Regions from separate parts of the Paenibacillus sp. GD4 genome, predicted to be linked through region 3. Evidence: riboswitches for the same ligand, from Rfam matches in the RefSeq annotation. Region 3 holds a riboswitch; each other region holds the start of a gene.

Region 1 (10,731 bases), 770 kb from region 3:
CTGCACCCTCAGCACCTGCACGAGCCCGATGCCCAGCTTCTCCGCCTGCAGGATGCTGCTGATCAACGCCCTCACCTCATCCAGATCGAGCCGCTCGCGGACGCCTTGGAGCGATTCGCGGCGGGTTTTGCCGAGGCGGATCTCCTCCAAGCAGCGCTGGAACTCCGCTGTCAGCACGCCCTCCGACTTCGAGACCAGCTTGCTGAGCGCCGCATCGAAGCCAAGCCCCGCTTCCAGGCTGACCGTCAGCATATCCAGCACGTCGGGCAGCTCCTTTAGCGCAAGCCTGCTTCTCCCCTGGCTCTTCATCCGAAGGTAATACCCGGGCAGGAACGCTGCCGCCATCCATCCAAGCAGTGCCCCAACGATGACGGTTCCTATACCCTCACCCAGTGCCGACACATATAGACCTGCCAGCACAGGGAGAAAAAGCGACAGCCCCAGCTGCAGCAGGCGAAACTCTACGGGGCCTAAGCCGAAGGGCCGCCCTGCCTGCAGCAGACGAAGCTCCAGACGCTGCTCCTGCCTCTCCGTCAGCCGGCGGCTGAAGCGTCGCTTGATGCCAGCCCAGCCGCGCCCCCCTACTCTTCCTACCAGACCGGCAAGGGAACGGGACTTCTCTTCCGCCTCGTCCAGCTCGGACGGCCCCGCCTTCACGGAGGCCCCCTCCGTGATCAGGGCAATTCGGCGCTTCACCTGCTTGCGGCGATCCTCGCCGAACACCATCAGCGCATAGATCGCGAGTGTAACCGACAGGAAAAAGCTGAAATACAGCATAGCGCCTCACCTCATACTTCTATGGAAGTCAATTTGCGTATCATGACGAAGCCGATCGTTCCTGACACTACGCCCGCCGCGAGCATCATCATGCCCACGGGATGCCGGAACAGGGTACCGATATAAGAGGGCTCCATCAGATACAGGATCGCCCCGAGCGCGACCGGCAGCAGGCCAATGACGATTCCGGACAATCGCCCTTGCGCGGTTAGGGTCTGCACCTGGCGCTGAATTTTATTACGGTCGCGAATTGTCTGCACGATCGTCTCCAGGACAACCGCAAGGTTGCCGCCCACCTGACGCTGAATGAGAATACATTGAATCATCAGTTCCAGATCGCCGCTCGGCATGCGCTCCTTCAGATTGTGCAGCGCCTCCTCCATCGAAGCCCCATACTGCATCTCCTTCAGCACCAGGTCCATCTCCTCACGTATCGGATCATCCGATTCGTCAACGACGGTCTTCAGCGCCTGTTGAAAGCTAAAGCCCGCTCTCAGGGAGCCGATCACCGTCGTGATCATATCCTGAAGACCGTCGTTGAACGACTGGATCCGCGCATGCTCCTTCTTCCTGACATACCACCGCGGCAGCAGAATTCCGAGCACCACGCCTGCCGGCAGGGAAGCAAGGCTGCCCGTGATCAGCAGCAAAAGCCCCGCCAACACCGCCATAGCAATCCATTGGAACAAGATATACTCCTCCGGCTTGATCGGCAGACCGGCTCTTTTCAGCATGTGCCCTATGCGGTCGTTCTTTTTCTTGGTCAACACCTTATCCTTGACCGTACGCTTATATAATTGTAGATTGACGAGCAGATTAAACCGATTCCCGCTCAGCTTCCGCTTATCATTCAGCGCCAGGTAATGCTTCAGCCGCTTGTTTAGCTTTCGATCCGATAGCAGCAGCAGTTGAAGCAGCCCGATAAATAAGCAAATGCTTGTCAGGGCGAATAGAAACACAATCAGCCACTTGATCGCCATGGCCTTACTCCCCGTCAATAAAGACAGAAGCCGGAATATGAATGCCCGAGGACTCCAGCCGCTCATAAAATTTCGGACGGACGCCTGTCGGCAGCAGCCTTCCGATGACCTTGCCCTGCTCATCCACACCGTACTGCTGATAAGCGAAAATATCCTGCAGCACGATAACATCCCCTTCCATCCCTTGTACCTCGGTAATGTTGGTGATGCGGCGCGAACCGTCCTTCAGCCTCGACTGCTGAATGATCACGTCGATCGCTCCGGCGATCTGCTCGCGAATCGCTTTGACCGGCAGGTCGATTCCCGCCATCAGGACCATCGTCTCCAGCCGGGCGATCATGTCGCGCGGACTGTTGGAGTGGCCTGTCGCCAGCGATCCGTCGTGGCCGGTATTCATCGCCTGCAGCATATCAAGCGCCTCACCGCCCCGCACCTCGCCGATGACAACTCGCTCCGGCCGCATCCGCAGCGAGTTGCGCACGAGATCGCGAATCGTGATGCCCCCCTTGCCCTCGATATTCGGCGGACGCGATTCAAGTGAGACGACATGCTCCTGCCACAGCTGCAGCTCCGCCGCATCCTCAATTGTCACAATACGCTCATCGCTCGGAATGAAGGAGGACAGCACGTTGAGCGTGGTTGTTTTCCCCGAGCCGGTGCCTCCGCTGACAAAAATATTGAGCCGCGCCTTCACGCAGGCCTCCAGGAACACAGCCATATCCTTCGTTACCGTTCCGAAGCGGATCAGATCGTCGATCGTATACGGATCCTTCGAGAACTTCCGGATCGTGATCGTCGGCCCCTTCAGCGCCAACGGCGGGATAATGACGTTCACGCGCGAGCCGTCCGGAAGACGGGCGTCGACCATCGGACTGCTCTCATCAATCCGCCGGCCGATGGGAGCGACGATTTTCTCAATAATGCTCATCACGTGCTCGTCATCGCGGAACTGCACGTAGCTTAGCTCCAGCTTGCCGCCCCGTTCCACATACACCTGGCTCGGCCCGTTGACCATAACTTCACTAACCTCCGGGTCCAGCAGCAGCGGATTGATCGGACCGAAGCCTGTCAAATCGTTAATGAGCTCGTCGATAACCTTTTTGCGGTCGATTTTGCCCCGGAACGATTCGTCCTCCTTCATAATCTCTACAGCCATCGCATCGAGCTTGGGAATGATCGCTTCCACATCGTCATCCTTCATTTCGCTCAAAATCTGTTTATACAGCCGATTTTTCAGCTCCTGATGCTTGGACGGCTGAGCGGCGCGGACCTCCTTCGGACCGCTGCTTTCGCCTCCACGCCGAATATCTCGAAAGGTGCTGAGCAGATCCTTCTTCCCCGGCTTGGGGCTTGAAGGCGCGCTCGCTTGCGGATGAGCGGTCCCCGGCTCCTGGGCTGCATAAAGCGGTTCCGCGTTCTCCGATGCAGACTCCTCCCTGACGGGCCGCTCCGCCGTTCGCGCTTGGATTTTATTCAGCAGACTCATCTGCGTAGCTCCTTTCGCTTAGAAGAATGACGCGCTGTTCTTCGTCTTATGGAACAGGCTTTGCAGCAGCGACGGCTGCTTCGGCTTGAACACGGCGATTTCCCGGCGGGAAATCATTTGCTCGGCAATTTTGAAGACCGCCTTGGCTACCTCCGTCTTGCCTTGATTCATTACGAACGGAATGCCGATATTAAGGGACCCGGCCACGGTAGCAAAATCGTTGGGCACATACATCGGCAGCTCCTCGCCCAGGATGTCGGGCACATCGGTCGCCTTGATGACACTTTCCATCGTCGACCGGTTAATGATCACCTGAACCTTATCGCGCAGGCCGAGCAGCGACAGCGTCTCCAGCATCAGCTTAGTATTCTTGATCGCGGCCATCTCCAGTGTCGTCAGCAGGAACACCTGATCCGCCTTCTCAATGACCTGCAGCGTGGCCTCCTGCAAACCTACCCCGGTGTCGACGAGCAAATAATCGTGCTGTGCCAGCAGCAGATTGCAGACCTGCTCCAGCACCTCGGCCGTCACCAGATCGGCCTGTTCAGGGCGCTCCGGCGCGGCCAGTACACGAACCCCGCTGCCGTGCTTCATCAGAAAGCCCGATAAGCCGAACGCATCCAAGCCCTCCAGGCTCTCCGCCACATCCTTCATCGTGAAAGCCGAATGCAAATCCATCGCGAGTCCCACATCGCCGAACTGGAAGTCGCCGTCGAGCACGCTGACCTGCAGATGATTGTTCTTGGACAAGGCCACCGCCAGGTTCACGGCCAGCACCGTTCGGCCGATACCGCCCTTCGCGCTGCATATGGCGATCATCTCTCCCCGTTTGCCTCCGCTGCGACTCTCCTGTCCCGTGTGTTCACTCGTCATTGTCATGGCCTCCTTTATGATCTCCGTTCGCTTCCGCTATTTGGCCGGCGCGGGTGCCGAAGCCGCGGCTCCGGGAGTTGGCGGTGCCGCCGCATTGACCTTCGTGTGAATCGCCAGCGAAATGTTGCCCCGTTCATCGGCATTCACCAGCGTGACCGCCTCCTGCGGCTTCAGCTCCAGGGTAACGGAGCTATATTCCGCATAAGGCGTATCCTTATCCGCCTCCATCATCCGCCTTCCGATCGCCAGCACCCGTACCTTCTCCAGCAGCAGCACGGTTGTTACGACATTGGTGTTCTTGTCTGTCGTAGACAAGATCACATCCACGAGGTCCTCCGGCTCGATCAGGTTGGACACCGTCTGCACGAAGTTCACGCCGACCGACACCGCCCGGTAGCCCTCCTGCACCTTGCGCGCTACCCGAAGCGCCTCCGCCTTCGTATCGCGGAGGTGCCCGCTCAGAAGCACCTCACCTTGATGCAAGTCGGCCGCCGCAATCTTGCCCTCCGCCTCCGCCAGGGTCATCACCGTTTGCGGGTGAACGCCCATCTTCGGCACCTGCACGACCTGCAGCATTGACGAGTTCAGCTGGGCATTTTCCTTCACGGGCTGTTTGACCGAAACCACCTCGATCAGCGTTACATTCGCTTCCGATACCATATCGAACCGCTTCATATATTTGGCGAATAAAAAGGTCGTCGCCAGCCCCATGATCAAGGCTACAATCAAGATCAGTTTCGCTCTCATCCTCTTCGATTCACCTACTCTGTCAGTCTGATGGCGTAAGCTCCGCGCGATACCGCGCCAGGATCCACGATTCCCGTATCCGCCCTTTGGATGAACATTCCGGATATGGACGTATCGTTCGCACTCATCGGCTCCATGATGTAAAAATAAGAGAAGCCTGTAATCATCACATTCTTCAACTGATTGCCCTGGGATTCGATCTCCCTGTAAACGGGAATCAGCAGGATGCGCGGGCAGTCCCGGTGATGCGTCTCGCCCGGAGGATACGGGCATTCGTCCAGCCGAAGCCGCACACCTTCTCTCGTTTTTCCGGCAATGTTACCTGTCTGCGTGTCGATCACCGTACCGATTTTCAGTTCGCTGCTATAGCCTCGTCTCAGGTTGTCCTCATAGGTAGAGGCTCCCGTTCCACCCAACGCCAGCACACCGAAATTACCGGCCTCGACCTGTGTCTGGTCTACTTTCAGCTTATAGACTCTTCCATACTCCAGCGGGATGTTCTCGTTGATGCCCAGCGGTGCCGCTCCGACGGCGCTTCCCATCACGCCGATTTCGGCCGTCGCCTTGGCTTGTACCGGCGCCAGCTCCCAGCCGAACATGCGGGCGAAGCCCAGCGGCACCTCTTTGCGGAGCGATACGCTGACCTTCTGTCCCATCGAGACGCTCGTGCTTTGCACATGGGTATGCTCCTCGTGCATTTGCAGCACCGTTTGGATAACGCCGCTTACCTGCTCCTGGGTGCGGGTCAGCTCCTGAGCGCCGGACAGCACGGCGGCATTGGCGGTTTTCTGCAGATGGCTCTTCGTCACGAACAGGATCCCGCCATCGACAACCAGCGCCGCCGTTGCCAGCAGACCCGCCAGCAGCAGGGCGGCCAGCACCAGCGAGCTGCCCTCCTGCTGACGCACGAGCGCTATTCCTCTCGTTCTCATCAAGCTTCCTCCTTTTGTGGTGGACATGGACTTACTCTACTCGAATGGTGGAATGGGCTGACACGACGGGGGACGGCAGAAATTTTGATATGACCGGTGTCATGAAGGGCAGCGGATACCGCAGTGTCACCGTCACGAATTGCCCGGACTTCCGATTCGCTTGCGTCGGGGAAATCTGTACCTGCAGGTTCGCGCCGCCGCCAAGCCGGACATAATTCCGTGCGAAGGCGATGATTTCAGCGTCCGTCTTGCCAAGGCCCCCTTGCCGGACCGTCTCCTGCGCAGCCAAATTCATATGCAGATAAGCGTATAGCAGTCGTCCGAAGTCGAGGGTTCCGCAGGCCAGCAGCAGCAGCACCGGCAGCAGCAGTGCAAGCTCGGTCAGCGATTGGGCCTGCTGGTTCCGCAGAAGACCGCGCAGCCAATGATGTCCCTTGGTTTTCTTTACACCAGCCATGTCACGTTCCCCCACTCGTTCGTCGACCAGAAACAGACGAACGTCCCTGCTGCAATCGCGATCCCATAAGGGTAAGTCTTCGTAAGGGCATCCATCTTCCCTTTCAGCGTGAGCCGCACCCCATAGCGGAAGCTGTAGAAGACCATGATCAGATAACGGGCCCAAGCCCAGGCCTCCTTATGAATTACGATCAGCACCAGCGCGATGAGACCGCCGCACAACATCATACTGAGAGAAGCGGTCAGGACGAATGATGTTCCCTTGCAGGCGCCGATCAGCGCAAGCAGCTTGACGTCTCCGGCCCCCATACCGCCCAGCAGATAAGGAATCAGCAGTACACCGAGTCCAACTGCGAACCCTGCCGCCGCAAAGCCGATGCCCGCCCAGCCGCCGTGGGCCGCATGCAGCACGAACGCAGCCATGAGGGCGGGAAAGATAACGTGATTGTAAATTTTCCGGCTGCGAAGATCCGTCACGACACAGACTGCAAGCACCGTGAGTAACAGCACATTGATCACCATGCTGGAAAGCCCCCCTTCCGGCGAATTACGCCTTCGATAAAAAAAGGGCCTGCGATTCGGCAGCCGAAGCGTCAGACCCTTTGTTTGCCGCTCCCCGCCGTCCCTCAACGGTTCGAAAGTATCGAACCACGGAGAGGAGCTGCAGCGCGTTTCCTTCCAGGCCGTGCTTTACGGTGCAGCAGGAGCAGGGGCCTGGTCACGGCTCTGGACATCCGTCAGAGCGTCGGTAAAGATCTCTTGAATTTCTTCCCGCAGCAGAAACAGCGTTCCTACTACGGCAACGCCGATAACCCCCAGTACCAAGCCGTACTCTGTCATCCCTTGTCCTTGCTCGTCCTTCACCAACGCCTTCAATTTGTTCAACATAAGTAAACCTCTCCTTTTTCTTGGTTTTTTGCTGATGGTCCTGCCCAATCTTAGGTGAGTTCTAGCGGGCTTCAAATCGCACAGCTTGTCCAATCCTGGTCTGTGTCTGCCCCAGCCATCCGGCCGGCAGCTCTACTGCAGAGACGGCATCAGGATACAATCTTCCGACCTTACCCGGTGTCATCGCCTGATCCATGGCTATGATGCGTCCTTCAGCATTTAAGTACAGTACATCAATGGCATACTTCATTCCAAACGTATGGACCTGTCGGCAGGGCTGCAGATGAAGCCCGGTCCCCGGCTCCAGCGTCTTGGTGAACATGAGTCCAATCAGCCGTTGCATGAACGTATGCGCCATTCGGACCTGCCCTGCCAACAGCTCTCCCGTATCCCGGTTAACCAGCTTCATCATCAACCGTCGATCCTCCTCTCTGCATAACAAAATCCCCTGCCTTTGCGGTCGACCCGAAAGGAGGGGTGCAGAAAAAAAACGTGCACAAAACCCGTCGTCTTTCGGTAGCTGGCTGGCGTAGCGTGCGTTATCACGCGGTAGCCCCTGTAGCTTTGCGTCACCGGTTTTCACCGGCTTTGCCTTTATCGAGATCCTGCGAATTTTGTCGCGAGAATCTGATTCGATGTTCACATCATACCTCTGACGGTCATGAATCGACATGCATCTGGAGACGGAATGTTCACAATATTTTTTCTAGTGCTTCCCACACTCGCAATCCCTGTCCAATGGCATACCCTGGAAATGGGGAAAAGAGCCTTTCGCAATAGGAAAAGGCTACTTCAATCCCCCCCAAAGGAGGATATTGGAAGCGCTTTTATATTATTTGTTAAATCTGGATCGAATTGGCCTGCGGCGTATTTCTTGGGCTTTCAGACACAAGATCAGGCCCTAAGGAGCAAGCTCTTGAAAGAGTCCCAGCGCATCAAGGTAATGCCTCTCTACCCTAAACGACACTGCCTGTGATTTTGTTGCAGTACAATTCTTTGCCTCTAAGGGGCGAAGGACTTTCCTCAGGCAACTCAATTTGATACTATGGAAGGAATAAGTTTTTTCAGCGGCACCCCCGCGGTGCGAGTAAAGAGGCCTCTTTTGGTATATGCTAAGTGGTAATCAATTCCTGTCCCTAGAAAGGTTGATCTCTCGTGGAAACGACAAAAACGGCACCTTCCTCATCCTCTAATTTTATTAAGCACATCGTGACGGAAGATCTCAAATCAGGCAAAGTGAAGGAAATCGTCACCCGCTTCCCGCCGGAGCCGAACGGCTACCTGCACATCGGTCACGCCAAATCGATTATCCTCAACTTCGAGCTTGCAGATGAATTCGGCGGCAGAACGAACCTGCGTTTTGACGATACGAACCCGCTGAAGGAAGATACGGAATACGTAAACGCCATTAAAGAGGACGTCAAATGGCTCGGCTTTGACTGGGACGGGTTATTTTTCGCCTCCAATTATTTCGATGAAATGTACAACCGGGCCGTTCTTCTTATTAAAAAGGGCAAGGCCTACGTCGACGACCTCAGCGCCGATGAAATCCGCGAGACACGCGGTACCCTTACGGTTCCCGGTACCGAGAGCCCATATCGCGGCCGCAGCGTAGAAGAGAATCTTGACCTGTTCGAGCGCATGCGCAAGGGCGAATTCGGCAACGGCGAGAAGGTGCTCCGCGCCAAGATCGATATGAGCTCGCCAAACATCAATATGCGCGATCCGGTCATTTATCGTATCGCCCATGCCCACCATCACAATACCGGGGACAAATGGTGCATCTACCCGATGTATGCTTATGCACATCCGCTGGAGGATGCCATTGAAGGCATTACCCACTCCATCTGTACGCTGGAGTTCGAGGATCAGCGCCCGCTGTATGACTGGGTCGTACAGGAGTGCGAGATGCCGAACGTTCCGCATCAATACGAGTTCGCCAAGCTGCGCCTGACCGACACGATTATGGGCAAGCGCTACCTGCGCCAAATGGTGGAGGACGGTATCGTTGACGGCTGGGATGATCCGCGCCTGCCGACGATCTCGGGTGTACGCCGCCGCGGCTTTACGCCGGAGGCGATCCGCAATTTTATCCGTGAAACCGGGGTGTCCAAGGCGTACAGCACGGTGGATTTTGCCCAGCTCGAGTATTTTGTCCGCGAGGACTTGAAGCTGAAGGCACTGCGGACGATGGCGGTGCTGCAGCCACTGAAGGTCGTCATCACCAACTATCCGGAAGGCCAAGTTGAAATGCTGGAGGCGGAGAACAATAGCGAGAACCCGGACATGGGCCATCGCCAAATCCCGTTCTCCCGCGAGATCTATATCGAGCAGGACGATTTCATGGAGGAGCCGATCAAGGGCTACCACCGCTTATATCCCGGCAACGAAGTACGCCTCAAGCACGCGTATTTCATCAAATGCGAGGAAGTCATCAAGGATGCTGCGGGCAACGTCATTGAGCTGCGCTGCACCTACGACCCGGAGACGAAGAGCGGCACCGGCTTCACGGGACGCAAGGTGAAGGGCACGATCCATTGGGTCGAAGCTTCCCGGGCGCAGGCTGCGGAATTCCGCTTGTACGAAGCCCTCGTGCCGGATGACAGCAATCCGGACAGCGAGTCGTTCGCCGACCGGATCAATCCGAATTCGCTTCAGGTGCTTCAAGGCTATGTAGAGGAAAACATGGCGGGCGTAAAAGGGCAAGAGAAATTCCAGTTTTTCCGTCATGGATACTTTAACGTGGACCCGAAGCATACGACAGCCGAGAGGCCGGTATTCAACCGGATCGTATCGCTGAAGAGCTCATTTGATGTAAAAAAATAAATATGGAACCGGCAAGGGCCTCCCTCCTCTCACGTCTCACGACGTACGGCAGGGAGGCCTTCGCTTGTTCACCATGTATGTATGATTCTGGAACAGAGTGCGGATGATATAGAGTGCAAGGTAACAGCAGATGGAAGAGGACCGGTGAAGACCGGCCCAAAACTTGGAGGAGGTACCTTACCGATGAGCGAACAGCAAGAGAACCGCAAGGAGCAAGAGTACCCATACAACGATGAGATGACCATTGTGCAGAACTTCTTCCAGAAGCATGCGGATGCTGCGCAATTTATCCGCTCCAGCTTCCCTGACCAGATCGACTTCCTGGATGATGCGGATCCCGAAGCTCTGTTCGAGACAGACAACTCCGCCGAAGATACGGAGGCATGGGATCATAACGAGACAGCCATGCAGACGGAAGTAGGCCCTGAGGATGCAGACCTTCTTGCGGCGGATCCCATCGATACGGACCATCCATAGAAGCGGCGAGCTTTCGCCGCTTTTTTTCTTATGGTCTTTACCGCATAAACCCTTTTTTCTAACAAATACTAAATTTAGCAACACACATGAAGGGTGATTGTGAACGTTATGCGCGCAATATCCATGCTTCAGGATGTCTTGGACCAATTCGGAGATTGTGCCGACCTAAGCCAACAATCTCTGCCCGAGCTAGGGATCACCCTTCTCTTTTTCCACGGTCTAGTGGATGTGAAGCTCATGGAGCTTCATGTCTACAGTCCCTTACACCATATGGATACTCCTGACGGGC
Region 2 (10,731 bases), on a different contig from region 3:
GATTTCGAATGTTCCGAGAGAGCTGAATCAGCAGCTTAATTAACAGATGCTTCACTATGACCTTTGAACCACTTTGGCTGTCCTTACATTCCTGAATCATCTCCTCCAGCAGAGACAGAACGGCGGATGATTCCTTCGAACTGAGCGATTGCCGACGCGGCAATCGTGTACCGGGCTTATACATCGGCAGGATATAGGGTAACTCCGCCAGAGATCCCGGTTCATCCGGCAGACAGGAGATGAGCGAATCCATCGGAAAGAGACAATTGACGATTTCCAAACTGAATTTCTTAACCTCGGGGAACGAGTGCACTTCACCGGGCATGATTATGTAAACATCTCCTGCACGTATTTCATAGCAATCATGTTGGATGATATGTTTCCCCTGGCCGTGTATAACGTAAACCAGCTCAATAAAATCATGGCAATGCTCTTCAAAAAGATTATGCTCGCCATGGGAGGAACGCTGCGCCCAAACAAGGTTCCCGTCCTTCTGATAATCTGAAAATCTCTTCATTTGCACAGTGGGCTCACCTCTATGTACGGGATAAGATTTATGCATATAAGGCAAAAAAAGAAGACACCTAACTTGTAACGACAAGTCAGGTGTCTCCAGTGGTCTGGTCGACAATGCAGCATTAATTCCTATTCATTTTGTCGGATTAACTTGATTGTTTAGATACTATCATCGGCCGTACACCGGTGTCAATACATTTCTACTAAGGTACCCGACTGCCTTATTCGGGGCGGATCCCTTTTCTCTTCCTCACTTGAACGATGACAAATAAGACAAGAAGCACGAGCAGAAGTCCGTATATGAAGTTGGAGTACACATCCATATAGTGAACGATCGATTCCCAAGAAGCGCCGACGGCTGCACCCAGGTAGATCAAAACAGCATTCCAGATAAGGGAGCCGAGCGTTGTGAGCAGCAGGAAAGGCACGATCTTCATGCGTACGGTACCTGCCGGAATCGAAATAAGGCTTCGGATCAGGGGCACAAATCTACATAGGAATACCGCCCAAGTGCCGTATCGCTCGAACCAGCCGAAGGTTCTGTGAAGATCCTCCGCGCTCAGCCGGAGAAAGCGTCCATAACGGGTAACGAGTCTCTCCAGTCTGCTCATGTCAAGCAGCCGACCTACGCCATAGAGGAGAACGGCGCCGACCACCGAGCCGAGTGTAGAGGAAACAATGACTCCCCCCAGCGAGAGCTCGGATTGCGTTGTCATGAAGCCGCCGAAGGTTAATATGATCTCCGACGGAATGGGAGGAAATAGGTTCTCTAGCGCAATTAACAGAAAGACGCCGACATAGCCGTATTCGTTCATGATTGAAGTTATCCACGTTTCCACAATACAGGTAACACCCCAATATTCGCATATTCAAACTGCTTCTAGCATCTATACGATAGGGATGGGCCTACGTTGCAAAAATTTCTAAGACGGGAAAATAATGTCCTTCCGGATCCCCCTCTTCTCGCGGGCGAGCCACGCTCCCGGTGTTACCCCCTCCAGCTGCTTGAAGATCCGACTGAAATGCTGAACGGTCTTGAAGCCCGCCTTCTCTGCAATTTGCTTGAGCGTGTAGTCCGAATACGCCATCCACTCTTTCGAGCGTAGAATCCGAATCTCCCGTTGATAGCCGGCAATAGTGCAGCCTCGGTATTTCTTGAACAGCTGCTGCAGATGGTGCCCGCTATAGCCGAGCTGTGAGGCCATCTCTGCAATGGTCCAGGATTCCAGCGCGTGCTGCTTGATCCATTCCTCAATTTGTTTGGCAGCGGCATAGGAGCCTTCCGTCGGAAGAGTGTAAGGACCTGGAATCACGGTGTGGCCGCTTCGCTGATTCTCGGGAGATGCTTCATACGCTGCTCTGCTCAAGCGGTACAATATTTCCACCAGGTGGAGACTGGCCAGCTCCCTGTAGTAAGGCTGCTGCTGTGCCCCTTCCCTGCGGATCCGGTCAAGCAGTTGTATGATGTCTCCGCTTACCTGAGGAATTCGTGCCGGCAGCCTGCTCGCCGCTTGCTCCAGCTCGGAAGAGACAATCTCAAATTTGATATCGAGGGTTTTCACTTTCGTAGAGCGGTCTGCCGTTAGCCCGTGAATCACTCCAGGCTGCAGACAGTACAAGGTCCCGGCCTCCAGCGGGTATACCTCCTCCCCGCATTGAAACACCCCTCTTCCTTCCGCCGCCCAAATGAATTGATAGAACGTGTGGTTATGCGGCCGGAGCCGTCTTCCTTTATCATAATCGTAACGCGCCGTCCATAAAATTTGTACACCGTAACGCTGCATGGAGCACTCCCCCATTGGATTAGGTGATGGTTCCTCCATTATACAGCATATCCCTTTTAGGTAAGAAGAGATACGTTATAGATAAACCTCACGCTGAAGGAACCCGCTATACTTAAGGTAAACCAAACGGAGGAGATGATGACCGATGATCATCAATCATTTGTTTCCTAGGTATACCGAATTTGATCCCAAGGTTCCTGTATGGTGCGTGACCCCGAAAGGCGGCGGACTTCACCGCTTCTTCGACACATCTCCAGTCAGCCCCTCCGGCCGCTACTTGGCGGTCCTGCGTATGCCCGATCAACCGCGCCTGAATTTGCCGGGAGAAACCGCAGAAATTGTAGTGATCGACCTTCACACGGCGGAAGAAACGGTTGTTGCCGATACGAGAGGCTGGGAGCCGCAGCTTGGTGCCAACCTGAACTGGGGCGCGGACGATGCATCGCTCTACTATAATGATGTAGATACGGCAAGCTGGGAGCCGTTCGTTACGCGCCTGAATCCTCTGACAGGCGAGAAACGCCGATACGAGGGCTCGATTTATCGCACTTCGCCCGATGGAAGATGGATCCTCTGCGCCAACGCTGCGGCCATGCGCAGGACCCAGTTTGGTTACGGCGTGGTGCTCCCTGATGAGCTCGTTCCGCGCAACTTCGGCTTCCGTGCCGATGACGGATTGTACATTACCGATACCGAATCCGGCAATCGCCGGCTGCTGGTATCTCTCGCCGAGGTGATGGAGAAAGCGCAGCCTCTTATCGATCGGGATGCCTACAGACACGGAGAGCTGTATGGCTTCCACTGCAAGTTCAACCCGCAAGGAGACCGCTTGCTCTTTACAATGCGCTGGTTTCACTCCGAAGAGGCCGAGCCATGGAATCAGATCAGCAAGCGATTGGCCTTCTGGGTAGTGACGCTGAAGCCGGACGGAAGCGAGCTGCATGTGGCTGTCGGTCCGGAGCAATGGGTGAAGGGCGGACATCACATCAACTGGTTTCCGGACGGAGAACATCTTTCAATGAACCTCGCGCTCGATGGAGACAGAAAGCTTAAGCTGGTGCGGGTAAAATACGACGGCACGGGCTTGGGCAAAATCACGGATGCCGTGCCGGGTTCAGGACATCCGACCGTTCATCCGGACGGGCGTCATATATTGACCGACTCCTATGAGAAGGAGCCGGTTGCGTACGGAGACGGGACGGTGCCCCTTCGCTGGATTGATCTTGCGACCGAGACGGAGCAAACGCTGGTTCGAATCCGCGTCGCTCATGAAGGAGCCAAGGCCAACAATGCGCTGCGTGTGGATCCCCACCCTGCTTGGGCACCGGACTTCAGGCACATCGTTTTTAACGGGTACGTCGATGGAGATCGGCGCGTGTTTATCGCGGATTTAGGCAGTGTCCTGTAAGCATGCATAAAATAGCCTTCCGCGGGGCAACATGCTCATAAACCATTTGCTGGAAAGGACCCTGAAGTATGCTGCGACGCTTGTGGAAACGACCTCGCAAGAGCTCCTCCACCGCTCCCGGGACGTCTGATCCGGCTGCTGCCTCCGATTCGCTCGAAGCTCTTCTGGACGCTAACTTGCATTTCATCCGAAAAACAGTGGGAAACAGCAGCGATATCGTCATCCGGGAAGTGGTTATCGGCGTCGACGGCATGCTGCGGGCAGCCATTATCTATACCGACGGATTAGCGGAATCCAAGCATGTCCTGGAGGCCCTGATGCTGGATGCAAGAGTAGCGAGGCTGGACGGTAACGATACCTTGGAGAAGGATCCGATGCGCGTCTTGATGGATTCCACTCTTGCTATTGGCGAGACGGAGAAGGTCCATACGTTTGACGGCCTATTCCATGCGGTCCTGTCCGGGGATATTGCCATACTCCTGGACGGTCAGGCGGCCGCACTGATCGCCAACGGGAGAAATTGGAAGGAGCGCAATGTTTCCGAGCCTGCCTCTCAAAGCGTCATCCGCGGACCGCGGGAGGGCTTCACGGAATCCATTCGAACCAATACGGCATTGATCCGACGTAAAATCAAGGATCCTAGGCTGTGGCTGGAAATGCGGCTCATCGGCAGGATCACTAGAACGGATGTAGGGATCATGTACATCCAAGGCATTGTGAATGAGCAGGTGCTGAAAGAGGTTAAGCAGCGGCTGGACGGCTTAGATATCGATTCCGTGCTGGAGAGCGGAACGATCGAGGAGCTGATCGAGGATAAGGTGCTGACGCCTTTTCCGACAATGATCAATACGGAACGCCCGGACTCGGTAGCCGCATCGCTGCTGGAGGGCCGGGTAGCCATACTTGTGGACGGCACACCCTTTGTGCTTGTGGTTCCGGCGTTGTTCTCGCAATTTTATATCTCGAGCGAGGACTATTATCAAAGGGCGGATTTTGCTACACTCATCCGAATCCTGCGCTACCTTTCGTTGTTTATTACCCTGCTCGCACCTTCGCTTTACGTGGCCGTAACGACATTTCACCATGAGCTTCTTCCTACGCAGCTGCTTATCGGTTTGGCCGCTCAGCGAGAAGGGGTTCCTTTTCCCGCTTTTGTTGAAGCCGTGCTGATGGAGATTACTTTTGAAATCCTGCGTGAGGCGGGCGTCCGAATGCCCAAGACCATCGGACAGTCGGTGTCGATTGTAGGCACGCTGGTGATTGGACAGGCCGCTGTAGAAGCGGGACTCGTCTCCCCTGCCATGGTGATTGTGGTGTCCATTACAGCGATATCCAATTTTGCGATTCCATCATTTAATATGGGCATTTCCTTGCGACTGCTGCGCTTTGTATTGATGGGGCTTTCGGCATCGTTCGGCTTATACGGTATTACGATCGGCTTAATCGCCATTGTGCTTCATTTATGTCAGCTGAAGTCATTCGGAATCCCGTATTTGTCGCCGTTTGCTCCTCTTCAGCTGGAAGAACAGAAGGATACCATATTCCGAATGCCCATGCGCTCCATGTTCTCCCGCAAACAAGGAAAGTCTGCTGACCGGCAGCGATAACTCCGACAACGCCTTAGCAAACAGAGGGATTCGATGAACAAACGTCTAGCGGTGTTGATCATATGGCTTAGCGTTATTTGTGCGGCTACCGGCTGCTGGAACCGGCGCGAGCTGAATGAGGTGGCCATTGCCTTGGCTCTAGGATTGGATAAAGTCGAAGGGGGCTACGCAATTTCGGTACAAATCGTAAATCCGGGAGAGATCGCCCCCAAGGACCGGGGAGGCAAGGGGATTCCCGTTCAAACGTACACGGAGACCGGCAAGACGGTATTTGAGGCGTTGAGGCGCATGACCACAAAGTCCCCGAGGAAAATGCTTATGTCCCACCTAAGGGTTGTCATTTTCGGAGAGGAGCTGGCCAAGGAGGGGATTAAAGGGACGATTGATTTCCTTTCTCGGGATCATGAGTTAAGGGCCAACTTTGCCATTCTCGTTTCTAAGGGTTATTCCGCTGAGCGAATTCTAAGGGTGTACACCATCCCTCAGGAAGTCATTCCCGGAAACAAGATTTATAAATCGTTAGATGCCGTCGAGAGATCTTGGGCTGCAGCCAAAAAGGTGACCTTGGATGAACTTCTGGAGGATCTGACGAAGGAGGGCAAGCAGCCTTCCTTGACGGGCGTTACGTTATCCGGGCATGCGGGACCCGGAAATATCGAAACCAGGGAAAATGTAGAACAAATTAAAATGATTACCAACATCAAGCTTTTCCAGCTTGCCGCTTTTAAGGGTGATAAGCTGATCGGCTGGCTCACGGAAGAAGAGAGCAAGGGCTACAATTATATTCTTGGTCATGTAAACAATTCCGTGGGGCAGATTCCTTGTCCGAACGGAGGCCAATTGGCCATGGAGTTCATCCGGGCAAAGTCGAACGTGAAAGGAGCATTTCGTCAAGGCAAGCCGAGTATCGCTGTAAACATCCAGCTTGAGGAGAACATCGGAGATGCCTCCTGCGCTATTGATTTGACGAAGACCGAGACGATTGAAGAGCTGGAAAAGCGCTCCGAGGAAGTTATTCGCGGCTATGCTGCATCGGCGGTTCGTAAGGCGCAGAAGGTGTTTCAGTCGGATATTCTCGGCTTTGGAGATGTACTTAGCAAAACCGATCCCCAAGCCTGGAAGCCGTACGCGAAGGATTGGGATCGCGAATTTCGGAACCTGGAGGTCAACATCCAAGTGGATGCCAAAATTCGAAGACTCGGCACAACAACCAATCCAATCCAAGTCAAGGGCGGGGAATAAGTCATGTGGTCGCTGATCGGGATTATCGCTGCAGCAGCGGGAATCGTTCTTGTGGAGGGACCCGCATTATGGCGGAGTAAGGATACGAGAGAATTTCTGTGCTTTTCGCTGCTGCTGCTCACCGGGCTGGGTCTTAGTACGGCCGAAACGCTCCAGTGGAAGATCCCGAATCCGCTGGATGCTGTTGCCTTTGTCTTTACACCCGTAAGCGATATGCTGGAGCGATTCTTACAATGACGAAGCGGGGGCAGGTTCGATGATGGTGTCTGTTCGTCAATTTACGATACTTGCCATGTTCTTTACCGTGGGAACCACCATTCTAATCATTCCTGCCGGACTTGCGGCAGTTGCGGGCAACGATGCTTGGATGGCAGCAGTTCTTGGCTCTTTGGTTGGATTGGCAATCGTCCTCTTCTTTAATGCCGTCGGCAAACGGATGGAAGGGATGACGTTTGTTGAATATACGCATTCCCTTTATGGACCGGTTGTCGGAACAGTACTCGTTTTTCCCTTGATTTTCTTTTCTTTTATCGGTTCGGCTACCTTGTTATCCTATATCGGAAATTTCGTAACGACACAGGTTATGCCGGAAACACCGATCCAATTCATCAACATACTGTTTGCTGCGGTTGTCATGATGGGCTTGCGTTCCGGACTCGAGACGATTGCCCGGGCGGCGGAGGTTTTTTTTCCGTGGTTTATCATGCTTTTCATGATTTTCGTTGTCCTTATCATTCCGGATACCAAGCTCTCGAATCTGGAACCGGTTTTGAATACGAGCTTCCCCTCCATGGCCAAGGCTGTCTTAGCTGTAATTGGTACGGCATCGCTTCCAATGGTCGTGCTGCTGATGTTCTTTCCCAAGCACATACGCCATAGGGATCGGGCAAGGAGAGGGCTGCTCGTCGGATCGGCCGTCGGCGGCGTTGTGATTGTACTAATTACCTTGCTGTGCATCGCGGTAATGGGGGCGGAGAGCACGGCCCGGCAGCAGTACCCAAGCTATGTGCTTGCCAGGAAAATCAGTATCGCCGATTTTTTTCAGCGCATCGAGTCGATCTTGGCAGGGATCTGGATTCTCTCGATTTACTTCAAAATTACATTGTACTCCTACGCGTGTGTGACGGGACTCGCTCAAACGCTGAAGCTGAAGGACTACCGTCCGCTTGCTTTGCCCTTCGGCATGATCCTTGTCGTCATGTCGCTTGTCGTCTATCCCAATGTCGTGTATATGGCCGAATGGGACTCGACCATATATCCGCCGTATGCTGTAGCGCTCGGCTTCTTGTATCCCTTGTTGATCATGGCGCTGGGGGCTTTCAAGCGGAAATAAAGACGCGAAAACAAAACGTCCGCTTCCAAGAAGAAGCAGACGTTTGTTCATTCGGCACCTTCTTAGCTTAGTTTGAAGGCGGCTACCATATTTTTTAATTCGTGCGCCAGCTGAGCGAGGGATTGAGAGGTGGATGCCGTCTCTTGACTGCTGGCTGCCGCTTCCTCCGTCGCAGCGGAAATTTTCTCGATCGACTGCAGCACCTCCGTCGACTGAGCCGCTTGCTCTTCGCAGGCTGCTGCAATCTCGGATACTTTGCTCGCCGTGTCGTTCACGACAGTCATGATGGTTTGGAAGGCTTCACCCGTTTGCCGCGAGGCTACGGTACCCTCATTCACAGCGGAAACGCTTAGCTTGGTATTTTGCTGCATCCCCTTAATAATCACGCTGATTTGCTTTGTCGCTTCACCGCTTCTTTCGGCAAGTTTCCGTACTTCATCGGCAACGACGGCAAAGCCGCGGCCCATTTCACCCGCACGAGCGGCTTCGATAGCTGCATTCAGAGCAAGCAGGTTCGTCTGGTCCGAAATATCTTCAATTACATCGATGATCTCTCCGATTTGGTTGGAGTCCGCCTCCAGCAGCGCCATTTGACGATGGATCGATTCCATGCCTTGTACCGATCGGTCGATAACTTTCCCTCCATTTTGCGCCATGGACATGGTTTCCTCCGACAGCTCGGCCGCCTGCTCCGCACTGACGGCTACCGAGTTAATGGCTACGGACAATTCTCTGAACAGCTCGTTGATCGCTTGCGCCTCCTGAGCCTGTTCATTGCTGCCAGTAGCCACCTCTTCGGAGCTTGCCGAAATCTGTTCGGCTGCTGCAGCTACGCTTTCGGCCGAAGCGAGAATACCGCCTATGGTTCCTCTCATGCTCTGAATGGTATGATTCAGCGCCTCCGCCAATCTTCCAACCTCGTCCCGGGATTGAATATCAGCGGTTTCACGCAAATCACCATGAGCTACCTTATCCAAGATACCTAGAACACGATTGACCGGACGGCTGATCGATTGGGAAATCAAATAGCCAAAGCCGATACTTAATAGCAGTACCGCTAAGAATACGATAATCATGACATTACGAGCCGAATAAAAAGCGGCTTTGTTCTCATCGTTGATCGCTTTGGCCGTCTGGGAATTATACTGAATCAGATCGTTCATGATCTTATCCCGCTGCTCCTTCAAAGGCCCCACTTTATGTAAATAGATGGCATACGCTGCTTCATTATTGTTTTTTTGCGCCTCAGCAAGTAATTCCTTGCGCGCATCTCGATATTTCTGGTGGACGGGGTTGTATTTTTCAACCAAATCCTTCTCCCCAGGATCAAGCTCGGTTTGCAAATAATCGTTCATCAGCTTATCGGTGTCCGCGGACGCTTGATTGATCTCATCCAAAAGCTTATCGTTCATATTATCGTCCGTTGTAATCATCAGCTCAAGTAAGTTGGCTTCTTGTCGATAGGAAATGGTTTGCATCGCACTTAAGTATTGAATCGGCAGCAGCTTGTAATTATACATTTCTTTCGATGCGTTATTCATTCTTGACATGCCTGTGTAACCGATAATGCCGACGGTCAGCAAAGCTATCACACATAACAGAATCAAAAGATTGATTTTTACGCCGACCTTCAGATGTTTCATCATTTCCATGAATACCCCTCCGTTTGTCATGTTTGTCTTTTTGTCTGTTAGTGAGCTCATTCCGATCAAACCACCAAAAAAAGCCGCCTCTAATGGGCAGCTCTTTCCACGATCCCCCCAATGGTTGCCCGGCTGCCATAGCATAGCATGCTGCGTTAGGCCCGAAGCTTTGCGTCCTTGACTTTCGACAAGTTTGCCCTTTTCAATGGCATTTCTACATTTTACGACAATTATCGACCTTTATATTAGGAATATAGCATTAAATTCCTTGAAAATAAATGGTAAAGTTATGGTATTTCTTTAACTCGTCTTGCCGGTTCCATATCTCATCTGCTAGGATGAATTTGGAAGGAAGGTCCAACCTATCGTACGGGAGAGATGTTAATCATGTCTATGGGTAACGGCACGATACGCCATATGGCGGTTTTTACACTAAAGCATTCCAAGGACGCGCCGGAGACGGCTCGATTTCTTGAGGACGGCTACCGCATTCTAACCGGAATACCCGTTGTGAAGAACTTCGAGGTGCTGCGCCAGATCAGCCCGAAGACAGACTTTGATTTCGGCTTCTGCATGGAGTTCGACTCTCAGGATGACTATACCGCTTACAACGAGCACCCTGATCATGTTGCCTTCGTCCAGGAACGTTGGCTAAAGGAGGTCGCTCGATTCCAGGAGATTGACTTCATGAAGGCTTGATTGCAGCTTGCGGAGATACTGCCGGAGGTTGTCACCAGATCTGTAAAGTGGTGATTTCATCTTACGTTCTGCTTGAAGGGCACAATTTTGTGCCGTAAAGTGATTTTTTCACGTTTCATCGTGCTTCTGCATGTGAAACCTGGGCGCAAGGTCTGTGTTAGGTGATTATTTCGCCTTACACGCTTTTCGCCCGAAAATCTGTGCGCCTTAACGTGATTTTTTAATGCTACGCGCAAAAAAGGACTACTCCTCAAAGCCTGAACTACATAGGCCAAGGAATAGTCCTTCTTTCATTACTCTGATTCTTGCAGGAGCACTCGTGCCCGAACCGTCTTCCCCCATGCGGGAATGCGAAGGCTGCTGCCTTCCACTACGGCCTCCAGCCCTTCTACAGCAGCGATTTCTCCCATCCCCTCAAAGGCAATCGTAAGCGGCTTGCCGCTGCCTACCAGCTCAAGCAGCAGGCTTGCTCCTTCCCGGCTCACCGAAGCCCTCAGCT
Region 3 (10,731 bases):
TCTCCCCATGACAGAATGCTGTTAGATAAGGTATCATGAATAGAGAGATAGGAGGAGACAGCATGGAGATTCGAAAGCAGCGCTTATTCGATACATCAAACAGCAGGTCCAGTGAAGAAAGAGACGAGTACGAAAAGGACTATGCGCGACTCATCCAATCGCCGGCCTTCCGGCGTCTGCAGGGGAAGTCACAGGTATTCGGAGCAGGCTCCGGCGATTACTATAGAACGAGGTTGACGCATTCGCTCGAGGTATCCCAGATTGCCAGGGAAACCGCCAGGCGTATGGGAAAGCAGTATGAGTTTTTGCAGAAGAACGAACACCCGGGGCTTATGGTGGTTCCGGAGGTGGTGGAATGCGCGTCCCTTGCGCATGATTTTGGACATCCGCCGTTCGGCCATAAGGGGGAAGAGGTGCTCAACAAGCTGCTTTCGGCTGAGCATGGGCTCGCTTATGAAGGGAATGCGCAAAACTTCCGGATTTTGATGTTTCTGGAGAAGCGGGCCGGCAGCGGCAGCGGGTTGGACCTGACGGCGGCTACCCTGCTGGCCATCAATAAGTACCCGTATTCGATGGAGGAGCCCGGTCGGCTCAAGGGGGTGTACGGTATGGAATGGGAGGGCATCTCCTACCTTCGCGACCTGTGGGGGATGCCGGTCGGCTGTCCGACGCTGGAGGCCCAGCTCATGGATTTATGCGACGATATCGCCTATTCGACCCATGATATAGAAGACGGCATCCGTGCCGGCAAGATCCAGATGAACCGGACCTTCTTCGAGGATGACCGGCTGGTGGAGAATCTGATCCAAGAGATCGTTCAGGATCATGGGAACGCCGATGTAGGCTGGGATCAGGTGGATATGAAGGTCATGGTGCGTCAGGTACTGGATGCGTATCTGGAGCAGTGGGAGCAGATCTATGCGGAGTGTAACCGCGAGTCCTCCCGTACGAGGCGGGAGATGAAAGCCCGGTGGGTAAGCTTGTTCGCCGGCAGAGTCGGCATTATCGACGATCCGAAGCGCGGCTGGAAACGGGTCACCTTCGTGCGCGACGGTCAGCAGGATCTGGAGCTGCTTCGGACGATGGAGATTCTTAAGAAGCTTGCCTGGGTGACGCTGATTAAGGATTTTCGCGTCCAGCGGCTGCAGAAGCGCAGCGAGATTATGCTCCAGCAGCTGTGGGACAGCTTCAAGCATTATGAGACCGGCCGGCTGATTCTGCCGCCGGATTGGAGCGAGAGCTACGAGCAGCATAAGGAGAAGTGGTCTTGGCCGCGGCTGGTGGCGGATTACATCTCCGGCATGACGGATGCGTATGCGGACAAAGTGTACGCTGAGCTGTTCGCCAGCCGTTCCGGCTCGATCTACGAAATGGACTAAAGGGCCAGGCCGTCTATGAAATAGTGAAGCCGCATTGAGGAAAGCCTCGCTTTCTTTCGATGCGGCTTCTTTGGATTTCGCAAGGGAGATACACCCTCCTCGGGTTAAAGCAGGTTTAGAATCTAGTAATTCGGGCAACTCTAGTTACTAGTCATAGGAACCTACTTTTTTTCGAGGAGGAGTTAGAAGATGAGAACGACAATGCGAAAGTGGACGATCATGGTGGCTATTGTGGTATTATTAAGTGTGAATTCTAGAGCGGATGCATATATTGAAATGGAAGATGTTATGCGCAACGAAATTTTGGAATCGGGGTATTTGCCATATGGTCTGGCCATGCTGGAAGAAGAGCCTCCGGCACCTGAGGAGGAGCGGAAGCCTGTCGTTCCGGAAGCCGTCAAATACCAGGTGAACCGGGGAGATACATTGTACAAGATCGCCCGCGATTTCGGCATCAACGTACAATTGCTGGCTGCAGCGAACGGGATTCAGAATGCCAATGCTCTGCGTATAGGGCAGGAGCTGGAAATCCCGGCTATCGGAGGGGAGCTGGAGCTGCCGGCCGGTGAGGCTAAGGTGATCAAGAAGGTGCTTAGCTCCACTCTGACAGCTTATACGGCTGGGGTGGAATCGACGGGCAAAACGCCTTCCAGCCCCGCCTACGGCATCACCTACAGCGGCAGCAGGGCGACGGAAGGGCGTACGGTAGCAGTAGATCCGAACATCATTCCGCTCGGTTCACTGGTTTATATTGACGGTGTAGGCGTCCGTCAGGCGGAGGATACCGGCTCGGCGATCCGCGGCGCCAGAATCGACGTCTACATGGAGGACGTAAAGCAAGCAAGGCATTTCGGCGTGAAGAAGAATGTCAAGGTATATGTGTTGTCGTAAGGAAGCTGAAGATGAAGCTGAAGGAGCAGTGCTGTGTGAACCCGGAACAACAGAAGGAAGCCGTTGTGGACACGTACATAGAGGATTACGAGGAGTTCGTAGATGAGGACGACCGCTGGAGACCGAGCCCCGTCGGCAATTCGGGCAGGCAGAAGGACCGCAGGCATGCCGTCAAGCCGCCGGAGCAAGGAAGGAAGCGGTGAGGAAACAAAAAAAGCAGCCCCGTCATCCCTCGAAGGGAAGATGGGGCTATTTCCTGTTGGAAGCGCAAATGCACGGTTTAGTGATATTCTTGAAACATGCCGTTCAAGCTGAGGATGCCGATGAGGCCGGTAGGTGAAAAACCAATGCCGGACAAGCAGTTCGAGCTTACGGAGCCTAGCTGCTCCGGCGGAGGCTGAATATCCGTAAACCGGGTCACCTTGTTGACGCGATCGACGATCATGCCGACCGTTTCCTCTCCGAGACGAACGATAATAATGCGGGTGGCTTTGGTAACAGCCTCTTCGGGAAGGCCGAAAAGCAGGCAAAGACTCACGATGGGGATGATGTACCCCCGTATGTTAATGACGCCTTTCATGTAGCTCTGCGCTTGCGGGAGTCTGGTAATGCTCTGCATTTTGATGATTTCATGAATGTCTTGAATCGGGAGAGCATAGGGCTCGCTCCCAAGGCTGAATTCGACATACTGCTCCTGTTCCATGGCTTGCATCATTTCCCCTCCTAAGCTTGATAAAAAGAAAAACTGCCCTTAACGCAGGGGCAGTTCCTCGTACAAAGCTCTCCCCAATGGCAGCCCGGCTGCCTTGGCGTCACTCGCTTTAGGCCCGTAGCTTTGCGTCCCCTCCTTTCGGCGGGTTTGCCTTTTTCATTCAGTTAGAAGTCAGTCATTCGACATAATTCGAGTTATACCTTGAGTATACCACGATTTTTGTCGAAATCTAGCATTTATTTTGGTGACATAGCAGCAAGGATTACGTTTTCTGTGTAAGATGATGATGCTTAAGGCACATTTTTTTTGCTAAGCTGCAGTGATTCCCTTCGTACATGACGTCTATATACCTGGAGAGGAGGGGGAGAGTCATCACAGAGGAGCAAAGGATCGCGCAGGCAGCGTCCGGGGATCGGGAAGCGTTCAGGCATCTGGCCCTGCAATACGGACCTTACCTGTATCAAGTTGTATATGGCGTGCTTCAATCGCCGAAGGATGCCGAGGATGTGACGCAGGAGGTGCTGCTCAAAATGCACTCTGCCCTCCCTCAGTATCAGCAGCAAGGGTTCAAGACTTGGATTACTCGTATAGCGGTAAACAAAGCGATCGACTTTAAGCGTTCAAGGCAGCGCAAACGCGAGGAGCTGACGGACGACGTTGAAATGCTGCTGGACGCGCCGGCGACTGTGCCGACCAGCGCGGTCGAGAAGCACGTATTAAGCAGGGAGCAGCGTGAGCAGGTTCGAAGCTCGATCCGGCAGCTGCCCGAGGCTTACCGGGATGTAGTGGTCGCCTTTTATATTGAGGAAAAAAGCTATCAGCAAATTGCATTGGAGCAGAAGCTGGCGCTCAAAACCGTAGAATCCAAGCTGTACCGGGCCAAGCAGTACATGCGCAGAACATGGAAGGAGGAGGACCACTAGAATGACGCACCCAACAAGAGAACAATGGCTCGACTATGCAGGCGGCCGAATGACCGAAGAGCAGCGGGAGCACTGTGACTTGCATCTTGCCCAGTGTGACGAATGCTTGATGCTGTATATGGATTGCCTTGGTGCAGTGTCGAATGAGATGCCTCAGCTGGCGGATCCGGCCGAACTGACCGAGCGGGTGCTGAAGCAGCTGCCGCCGGTCCTTGTACCGTCCGAGCCGCATCGTTCAAGGCTGTGGAGTCATCCGGTCTTTCACTACGCGGTTGCTGCTGCCATCACGCTGCTGCTTGTGAGCACGGGCATTTTTCAAGCTCTGCTGGGCAGCACCGGACAGCATGCGGTTGCCAGGGCTTCGTTGTACGATAACGAGTATGCCGCCCAGCAGTCCTTCTCCAGCCGGCTGCTGGATAAGACGGTGCTCGTCCTGGATTCCATTCAATCAAAAACAGAAAGAGGGGGTAAGCGATGAACCCGACAGTCCCACCCAAACATCCGATGGTTGCTTTTCTGCTTTCTTTTATTCCCGGGCTTGGCTTCCTGTATTTGGGGAAGCTGGGGAAGGGGCTGCTCTACGGCTGCGGCTTCTTCGGGCCTTTAGGCTTGCTGTTCCTTGCGCTCCTGCTGCGAAACGGGCGAGGCGCCGATGAGCTGCTTATCCTGCCGCTGTTCTCCGTCCTGATCGCCTTAATCAATCTGATCGATATGGCGCGGACGGTAAGCCGGGGTGCCCAGGCGGCTCACGGGGCTGGGGAGCATCAGAGGCGCGATCAGGATCGCGGCTTTACGATTGCGCTTTCCTTTATCCCGGGGCTGGGCCATCTTCAGCTTGGATTGATGCAGCGCGGACTATCTCTTTTGATCTCGTTTATCGGATTCGGAATGATGATCATTTTCATCACCGCGTGGACGAAGCAGGATGAGTTTCTCGCCTTCCTCGGCATTTTGCCTGTTTTCTGGATTTATTCCATGTTCGATGTCATTCAGCAGCTCAATCGTAAGGAACGGGGAGAGGAGCTTGCAGATCGCTCGGTATTCGAGGATTTTCAGGATAACCGCGAGGCAGGGAAGAGGAACAAGCTGCTGGCGACCCTGCTCTGCATGTTCCCGGGCGCGGGCCATATGTACCTGGGCTTTCAAAAGCGCGGCTTGCAGCTGATGGCGGCTTTCTTGTTCAGCATTTACATCATGGATGTGCTTCGCTTGTCGATTTTCTTGTTTCTTATTCCGATCCTATGGTTCTACAGCTTCTTTGACGGCCTCCAGCATATTTCGAAGCATGGCAAGGGAGACGTACAGGACGTGCCGATCGTTGACTGGCTCATTCATCATCAGCGCTGGGTAGGCTTCGGTCTGCTCGCGCTCGGCGCTTATTACTTGTTTGACCAGGTGATCCTTGGCATTCTAGAGCAAATGTTTCCGGGCGCGCGCATCACTTATCGGATCGAGCGGTATTTTCAGACGGTGGTCGTATCGTTGCTCTTTATTGGCGGGGGCATTCGCCTTCTTGCGGGGAGCAAGGGGAAGAAGGAGGGACCCAAATGAGAACTTGGCGTGTAGGGACGCTGTCCATGGGAGTTACGCTGGTAGGTCTTGGCGCAGCGCTGCTGGGCTCGCAATTTCAAGGGCTGGCGGCGTTCGACACCTTCGTGGCCTGGTGGCCGGTCCTTTTGATTCTGCTCGGGCTGGAGGTGCTGCTGTACTTGTTCTTCCAGAGGAAGGAAGAGCAGCGGGTGCATTATGATTTTCTAAGCATGCTTTTCGTTGGGGTACTGTTCAGCGGCTGCCTGGCCTTCACCTTCCTCACCAGCTTGGGCGTTGTCGGGGAAGTAAGAGGGATGCTGCAGCAGGTAGAGACGACATCCTCGCTTCCGGCGCTTCAGGAGGCACTCCCGTCCGAAGTGAAGAAGGTCATCGTCCAAACGACAGGCCGTCCGCCGAAGGTAGACCGTTCGCCGGAACGCACTGTCCATGTGTTCGGCACCTACCGGCAGATGCTTAAGGCAGGAGACAACGGGAGTCCGCTTTCCCGGGATGCCGTCTACGAGGTGAAGCAGGTCGGGGAGACGCTGTACATTCTTATCAAGTCGCTCCCGATGGAACGAGGGATACGAGCCTACTATCCTGACATGAATGTAACGGTTGTTTTGCCCGGCGATCTGCAGGCTGAGGTTAGAGGGCCGGGGAACGAGCCGATCCAGCTGTAAAATATAAAGAACCGCTCACCCGGGTAAAGGGGAAGAGCGGTTCTTGCTTGTAGTAACGGTTTCGCACGCTCTCGGCTCATTACCGGTTTGTGAGGAAGTTATCATTTTGCCGGTATTCTCTCCCGCCACGGATTCATGTAAAATAAGACTGTACCTATAACACGAAAGCCGGAGGGAAATCAACTGGATACTTACGCTTGTCTTTATGTGATCCGGGGAGAGCCTTATAAGCCCGGCACTTGTATACAACTATCGTCGGAGGACGCGGTCGTGGGCCGTTCCTCGAAGCAATATGCACCCGATGTCGGCTTCTCCAACGCCTTTGTCTCCCGAAAGCATATGATTGTGCGCAGGGAAGGAGAACAGGCCGTGCTGTATGACCTGAACAGCAGACACGGTACGGAGCTGAACGGCGTACGCATTGAGCCCAATAAGCCCTACCCGCTTAAGTCGTTCGACATCATCAAGCTGGCCAAGGGGATGGCCGTTCTTCATTTTTCTTATTTATTCGCCGACCAGACACTCGAGCTGGAGCCTTTGACCCACACGATGCAGATGGACGCCCTCGTGCCTCCGCTGGAGCTGGACTGGGAGAAGCGGGATGTCATTGTGGAGGGTAAGCGGATTTCGATGTCCGAGAAGGAATATTTGCTCATTAAGACCTTGTACGACCACGCGAACAAGCTGGTCACGCTGGATGAGATCAAGCAGCGGGTATGGCCCGAACGAACGACAGGTGTGGACGGCGCGCCCGATGTCAGTGTGGATGAGCTCAACGCACTGGTGTACCGCATACGCAAAAAATACGGCAAGGATACCTTCACGATCAGCGCGGTCCGGGGTAACGGCTACGTGCTGGAATGGAACGAGGGTCAAGGTCCGGCCAATAGGTAACCATGTCCATAACGAAAGTGGGAACTTTTCGATGAGATACATACAAGTCGAGCCCTCGGGACCGCTGCAGGGGACGATTCGCATTCCCGGCTCGAAGAACAGCTCTCTGGCGCTGCTGGCCGCCTCCTGTTTGGCGGATACGGTGGTTACGCTGGAGGGCATACCGTATATTTATGATGTGAAGGTCATACGGCAGATCGGCAAGGATATCGGACTTAAGATGACAAGGACGGATGCTGGAGATATTGTCATAGACCCGCGTTATATTTACAGTACGACGATCGACCCGGGCAAAGCCTCCTCCTACCGGGCGTCTTATTATTTTGCCGGGGCGCTGCTGGCCAAATTCGGCAAGGTGACCATCGGCTTCCCCGGAGGGGATAATTTCAATTCGCGGCCGATCGATCAGCATATGAAGGCGTTCCGTGCGCTTGGCGCGGACTTCCGCATGTACGAGGATTATTACGTCGTAGAGGCGAAGGAGCTTCGCGGGGCCGATATTTACTTCGATACCATTACCTCAGGGGCGACGATCAACAGCTTGCTGGCCGCTGCCCGGGCGAAGGGCCGAACGATGCTGTACAATGCGGCTACGGATCCCGAGGTAGTCGATACGGCCAACTTCCTGAACCAACTGGGAGCCCAGATCTATGGGGCGGGCACGGACCGGATTCGCATTGAGGGCGTGCCTTATCTCGGGGGCACATCCTACGCCGTGATTCCGGATCGGCTTGTCGCCGGCGCCTTCTTGATGGCCGCAGGCCTAACGGGAGGCACGATTACGCTGAAGGATGTCATTCGGGAGCATCTCGAATCGTGTACGGCGAAGCTGCGGGAGGTCGGTCTCGAGATCGAGAGTGACGAATCGAGCATGACCGCACACGGCACGGGCAAGCTGAAGGCGACCCGCATTCGTACGGCGATGTATCCGGGCTTCGCGACCGACCTGCAGCAGCCGATGACCTCGCTGCTCACCATGGCGCCCGGTAAGAGCATCATAACGGAGACGGTGTACCCGCACCGCTTCAACCATGTGCAGCAGTTGAACCGGATGGGAGCGGACATTGAGCTGCGCAAGGAAAGCGCCTATATTCGCGGCGGCCGTCCGCTGCAGGGAGCATGGGTGCATGCCACCGACGTTCGGGCCGGGACATCGCTCATCCTTGCGGGGCTTGCGGCCCAAGGCGTAACCCGCATCACCGGAGTCGAGCATATCGAGCGTGGTTACGAGGACGTGATGGAGGGCTTCCGTCTGCTCGGAGCCAACCTGGCGCTTTGCGAAGAGGAAAGCCCTGCTGAATGGAAGAGGACAGCTGACGGATTGATCTGATCTGATCAGAGGGAAGAGACATGGAAATGCCCTCTTTTTTGAAAGTCGGGGTACGCGAAAGCTGCAAAAGTGCAGAAATTCACGATCCCAATCCAAGTTCAGTACTTGATTTGTGATAAAACGCATCTTTTAGAGCGCTCAGCGGCTGAAAATGGGCAAGTGTTCCCAAAATGTTGTATATTTGCAGAAATCCATTCCATTTTGAGGGAAAATTACGGAAAAAGTTGCATTTTTGCAGAAAGCTGCCGCTCAAAGCTTTTAAGTTAACCGGCCACTGGCCGGTTTTTTCTGTTTGGGTAGGAAGGGTGCCGGTTACACTAAGGGGAATAGCGCTGCATGAGATTGACGGAGGCAAAGCAACGTGTTATATTTAACTTACAAAAAGTAAGCTACTTAAAATAAGGAGATGTACAAGATGATGCCATCCCTGTTTTTAGCTCATGGTTCGCCTATGATTGCATTGGAGGATACGGCATACACCAGGTATTTGGAGCAGCTGGGCGCAGGTTTGAAACCAAAGGCGATTGTTATCTTTACCGCCCATTGGGAGAGTCCTGTACTCACGGTTTCCTCTATGGATAGCGTCTATGAGACGATCTATGATTTCGGCGGGTTTCCGCCGGAGCTATATGCTGTGAAATATGAGGCGCGAGGTTCGGTGGTGCTGGCGTCACAGGTGAAGAAGCGGTTCGAGCAAAAAGGCATCGAGGTGCGAACCGATACCTCCCGCGGCCTGGATCACGGCTCGTGGACGCTGCTTCGCCGACTGTTTCCGAAGGCGGACATACCGGTAGTGCAAATTTCCGTACATCCGTTCCTGCCTCCGAGCGAGCAGTATCGCATCGGAGAGGCGCTGCAGGGCATCGGGGAAGAGGATGTGCTGGTCATCGGCAGCGGTGTGACCGTCCACAATCTAAGGGCGCTTCGCTGGGACCGCCCGCGTGACTCCAACCCGGAAGCCTGGGCCGTGGAGTTCGACGATTGGATCATCCGGCATGTCGAAGAGCGCCGGCTGGAAGAGCTGTACCGCTGGGAGGAGCTGGCGCCGCATGCCCGCTTGGCCGTGCCTCGCGAGGAGCATTTCGTCCCGCTGTTCATAGCTCTCGGGAGCGGGGATCCGTCCCGTAAGCCGAAGGTGCTGCACCGCAGCTATGATTTTGGTACGCTGAGCTACTTATGCTTCGAATTTTAATATAAAAATCCCCCGGACCAAACTATCATGGACCGGGGGATTTTTATATTAGCCGTAGCAATAAAATTGATTGACGCGGTGCAGATCCAAGCCGAAGTACACCCAGTACCCGAAGGGGCCAAAGCCGTACCAGCGGTAACCGGCAAGCGAACGGCGGCCTACGAATGTTAAGTACACCCAATACTGCTCGCCGTTATCCTGCAAGATGTAAACATACCGGTATAAGCAGCGGCGGATACTCCCGGGATCGACAGCCATAACCGACGGCGCCAGCTGCGGGGTGAAAGCCGGAGGCGGGGATTGCGGCGCTCCGCCTTGAGGTGCCGGCGGAGGCCCTCCGGGACTGCCTGGAGCCGGTGGGGGGAAGCCGGGACCACCGCCCGGGAAGCCGCCGGGGCCACCGCCCGGGAAGCCGCCGGGACCGCCGCCCGGGAAGCCGCCGGGACCGCCGCCCGGGAAGCCGCCTGGGCCACTGCCCGGGAAGCCGCCGGGACCACCGCCGGGACCACCGCCGGGGAAACCTCCTGTGCCAGGAAAACCCGGGAATAAAGAACGATAGCTATCAGCTGGGTACACATATGGATTCATCGTTAATCTCTCCTCTTACGGGCCATATTGGCAAGAGCCCATTACACCATCACTATATGCGGCGTTTGCCCATTCGTGATTGTCCGTAGAGGAGAATTTTCCGGAATTACCCAGCGGCTCCAGGTGTCTTGATTCGTGTATCCGACGTCACGATATCCCAGAGAGCATACATGCCGCCGGCAAAGGCGATGGCCATGAGAATGAACTCCGCGAGAAACATATACGCCGGATATTTCCGCTTGACCAGGAACAGCGAAACGGCACATACGAGAAGGAAGATGATGATTTGCGTTAAATAGCGCTCTTTAATAATAAGCAGGATATTATCGATGTACTCAGCCACGAGGTGTCCTTCTTTCCCCAGTAATTTCTAAAGGTATCTGACGCAGTAGGCGGGTAAAAGTTACGATGGCCGACAGCGTTTATACGGTCTGAAGTACGAACTTTTCCACCACATGCTTCACGCCTTCGTCGTTATTGCTGAATGTAACGTAATCGGCGATTTCCTTCAGGGAATCCACGGCGTTGCCCATGGCGACGCCAAGTCCGGCGACCTCCAGCATTTCCCGGTCGTTCCAGCTGTCCCCGATGGCGATAACCTCGGACAGA

The links. A riboswitch is a leader RNA that binds a small molecule or an ion and turns the genes downstream of it on or off. The one in region 3 is predicted to bind cyclic di-GMP.
Region 1: it holds a riboswitch for cyclic di-GMP, as region 3 does, so the genes downstream of both, RAC89_RS11480 (DUF192 domain-containing protein) here and RAC89_RS15360 (chemotaxis protein CheW) in region 3, are expected to answer to the same signal.
Region 2: it holds a riboswitch for cyclic di-GMP, as region 3 does, so the genes downstream of both, RAC89_RS26395 (methyl-accepting chemotaxis protein) here and RAC89_RS15360 (chemotaxis protein CheW) in region 3, are expected to answer to the same signal.

Annotation. Positions count from the first base shown of each region.
Region 1 covers NZ_JAVCYK010000001.1:2,427,234-2,437,964, forward strand. Annotated here, with positions in the region: gene RAC89_RS11435 (type II secretion system F family protein) at 1-777, opposite strand, end outside; gene RAC89_RS11440 (type II secretion system F family protein) at 789-1,757, opposite strand; gene RAC89_RS11445 (TadA family conjugal transfer-associated ATPase) at 1,762-3,243, opposite strand; gene RAC89_RS11450 (CpaE/TadZ family protein) at 3,262-4,116, opposite strand; gene cpaB (Flp pilus assembly protein CpaB) at 4,153-4,863, opposite strand; gene RAC89_RS11460 (pilus assembly protein TadG-related protein) at 4,878-5,795, opposite strand; gene RAC89_RS11465 (TadE/TadG family type IV pilus assembly protein) at 5,827-6,252, opposite strand; gene RAC89_RS11470 (A24 family peptidase) at 6,240-6,773, opposite strand; gene RAC89_RS11475 (Flp family type IVb pilin) at 6,942-7,139, opposite strand; gene RAC89_RS11480 (DUF192 domain-containing protein) at 7,201-7,551, opposite strand; cyclic di-GMP riboswitch class I at 7,652-7,742, opposite strand; gene RAC89_RS11485 (glutamine--tRNA ligase/YqeY domain fusion protein) at 8,295-9,965, shown strand; gene RAC89_RS11490 (hypothetical protein) at 10,149-10,442, shown strand; gene RAC89_RS11495 (spore germination protein) at 10,566-10,731, shown strand, end outside.
Region 2 covers NZ_JAVCYK010000002.1:772,292-783,022, forward strand. Annotated here, with positions in the region: gene RAC89_RS26355 (AraC family transcriptional regulator) at 1-517, opposite strand, end outside; gene RAC89_RS26360 (DedA family protein) at 738-1,355, opposite strand; gene RAC89_RS26365 (AraC family transcriptional regulator) at 1,440-2,300, opposite strand; gene RAC89_RS26370 (TolB family protein) at 2,446-3,708, shown strand; gene RAC89_RS26375 (spore germination protein) at 3,777-5,315, shown strand; gene RAC89_RS26380 (Ger(x)C family spore germination protein) at 5,349-6,557, shown strand; gene RAC89_RS26385 (hypothetical protein) at 6,561-6,794, shown strand; gene RAC89_RS26390 (GerAB/ArcD/ProY family transporter) at 6,814-7,890, shown strand; gene RAC89_RS26395 (methyl-accepting chemotaxis protein) at 7,953-9,542, opposite strand; cyclic di-GMP riboswitch class I at 9,653-9,741, opposite strand; gene RAC89_RS26400 (Dabb family protein) at 9,921-10,232, shown strand; gene yicI (alpha-xylosidase) at 10,526-10,731, opposite strand, start outside.
Region 3 covers NZ_JAVCYK010000001.1:3,201,568-3,212,298, forward strand. Annotated here, with positions in the region: gene RAC89_RS15345 (deoxyguanosinetriphosphate triphosphohydrolase family protein) at 63-1,379, shown strand; gene RAC89_RS15350 (3D domain-containing protein) at 1,569-2,270, shown strand; gene RAC89_RS15355 (hypothetical protein) at 2,282-2,473, shown strand; gene RAC89_RS15360 (chemotaxis protein CheW) at 2,551-2,985, opposite strand; cyclic di-GMP riboswitch class I at 3,059-3,144, opposite strand; gene RAC89_RS15365 (RNA polymerase sigma factor) at 3,318-3,905, shown strand; gene RAC89_RS15370 (anti-sigma factor family protein) at 3,907-4,383, shown strand; gene RAC89_RS15375 (hypothetical protein) at 4,380-5,456, shown strand; gene RAC89_RS15380 (LiaF transmembrane domain-containing protein) at 5,453-6,118, shown strand; gene RAC89_RS15385 (FHA domain-containing protein) at 6,389-7,012, shown strand; gene murA (UDP-N-acetylglucosamine 1-carboxyvinyltransferase) at 7,044-8,342, shown strand; gene RAC89_RS15395 (dioxygenase family protein) at 8,758-9,534, shown strand; gene RAC89_RS15400 (hypothetical protein) at 9,583-10,122, opposite strand; gene RAC89_RS15405 (hypothetical protein) at 10,229-10,465, opposite strand; gene RAC89_RS15410 (Cof-type HAD-IIB family hydrolase) at 10,545-10,731, opposite strand, start outside.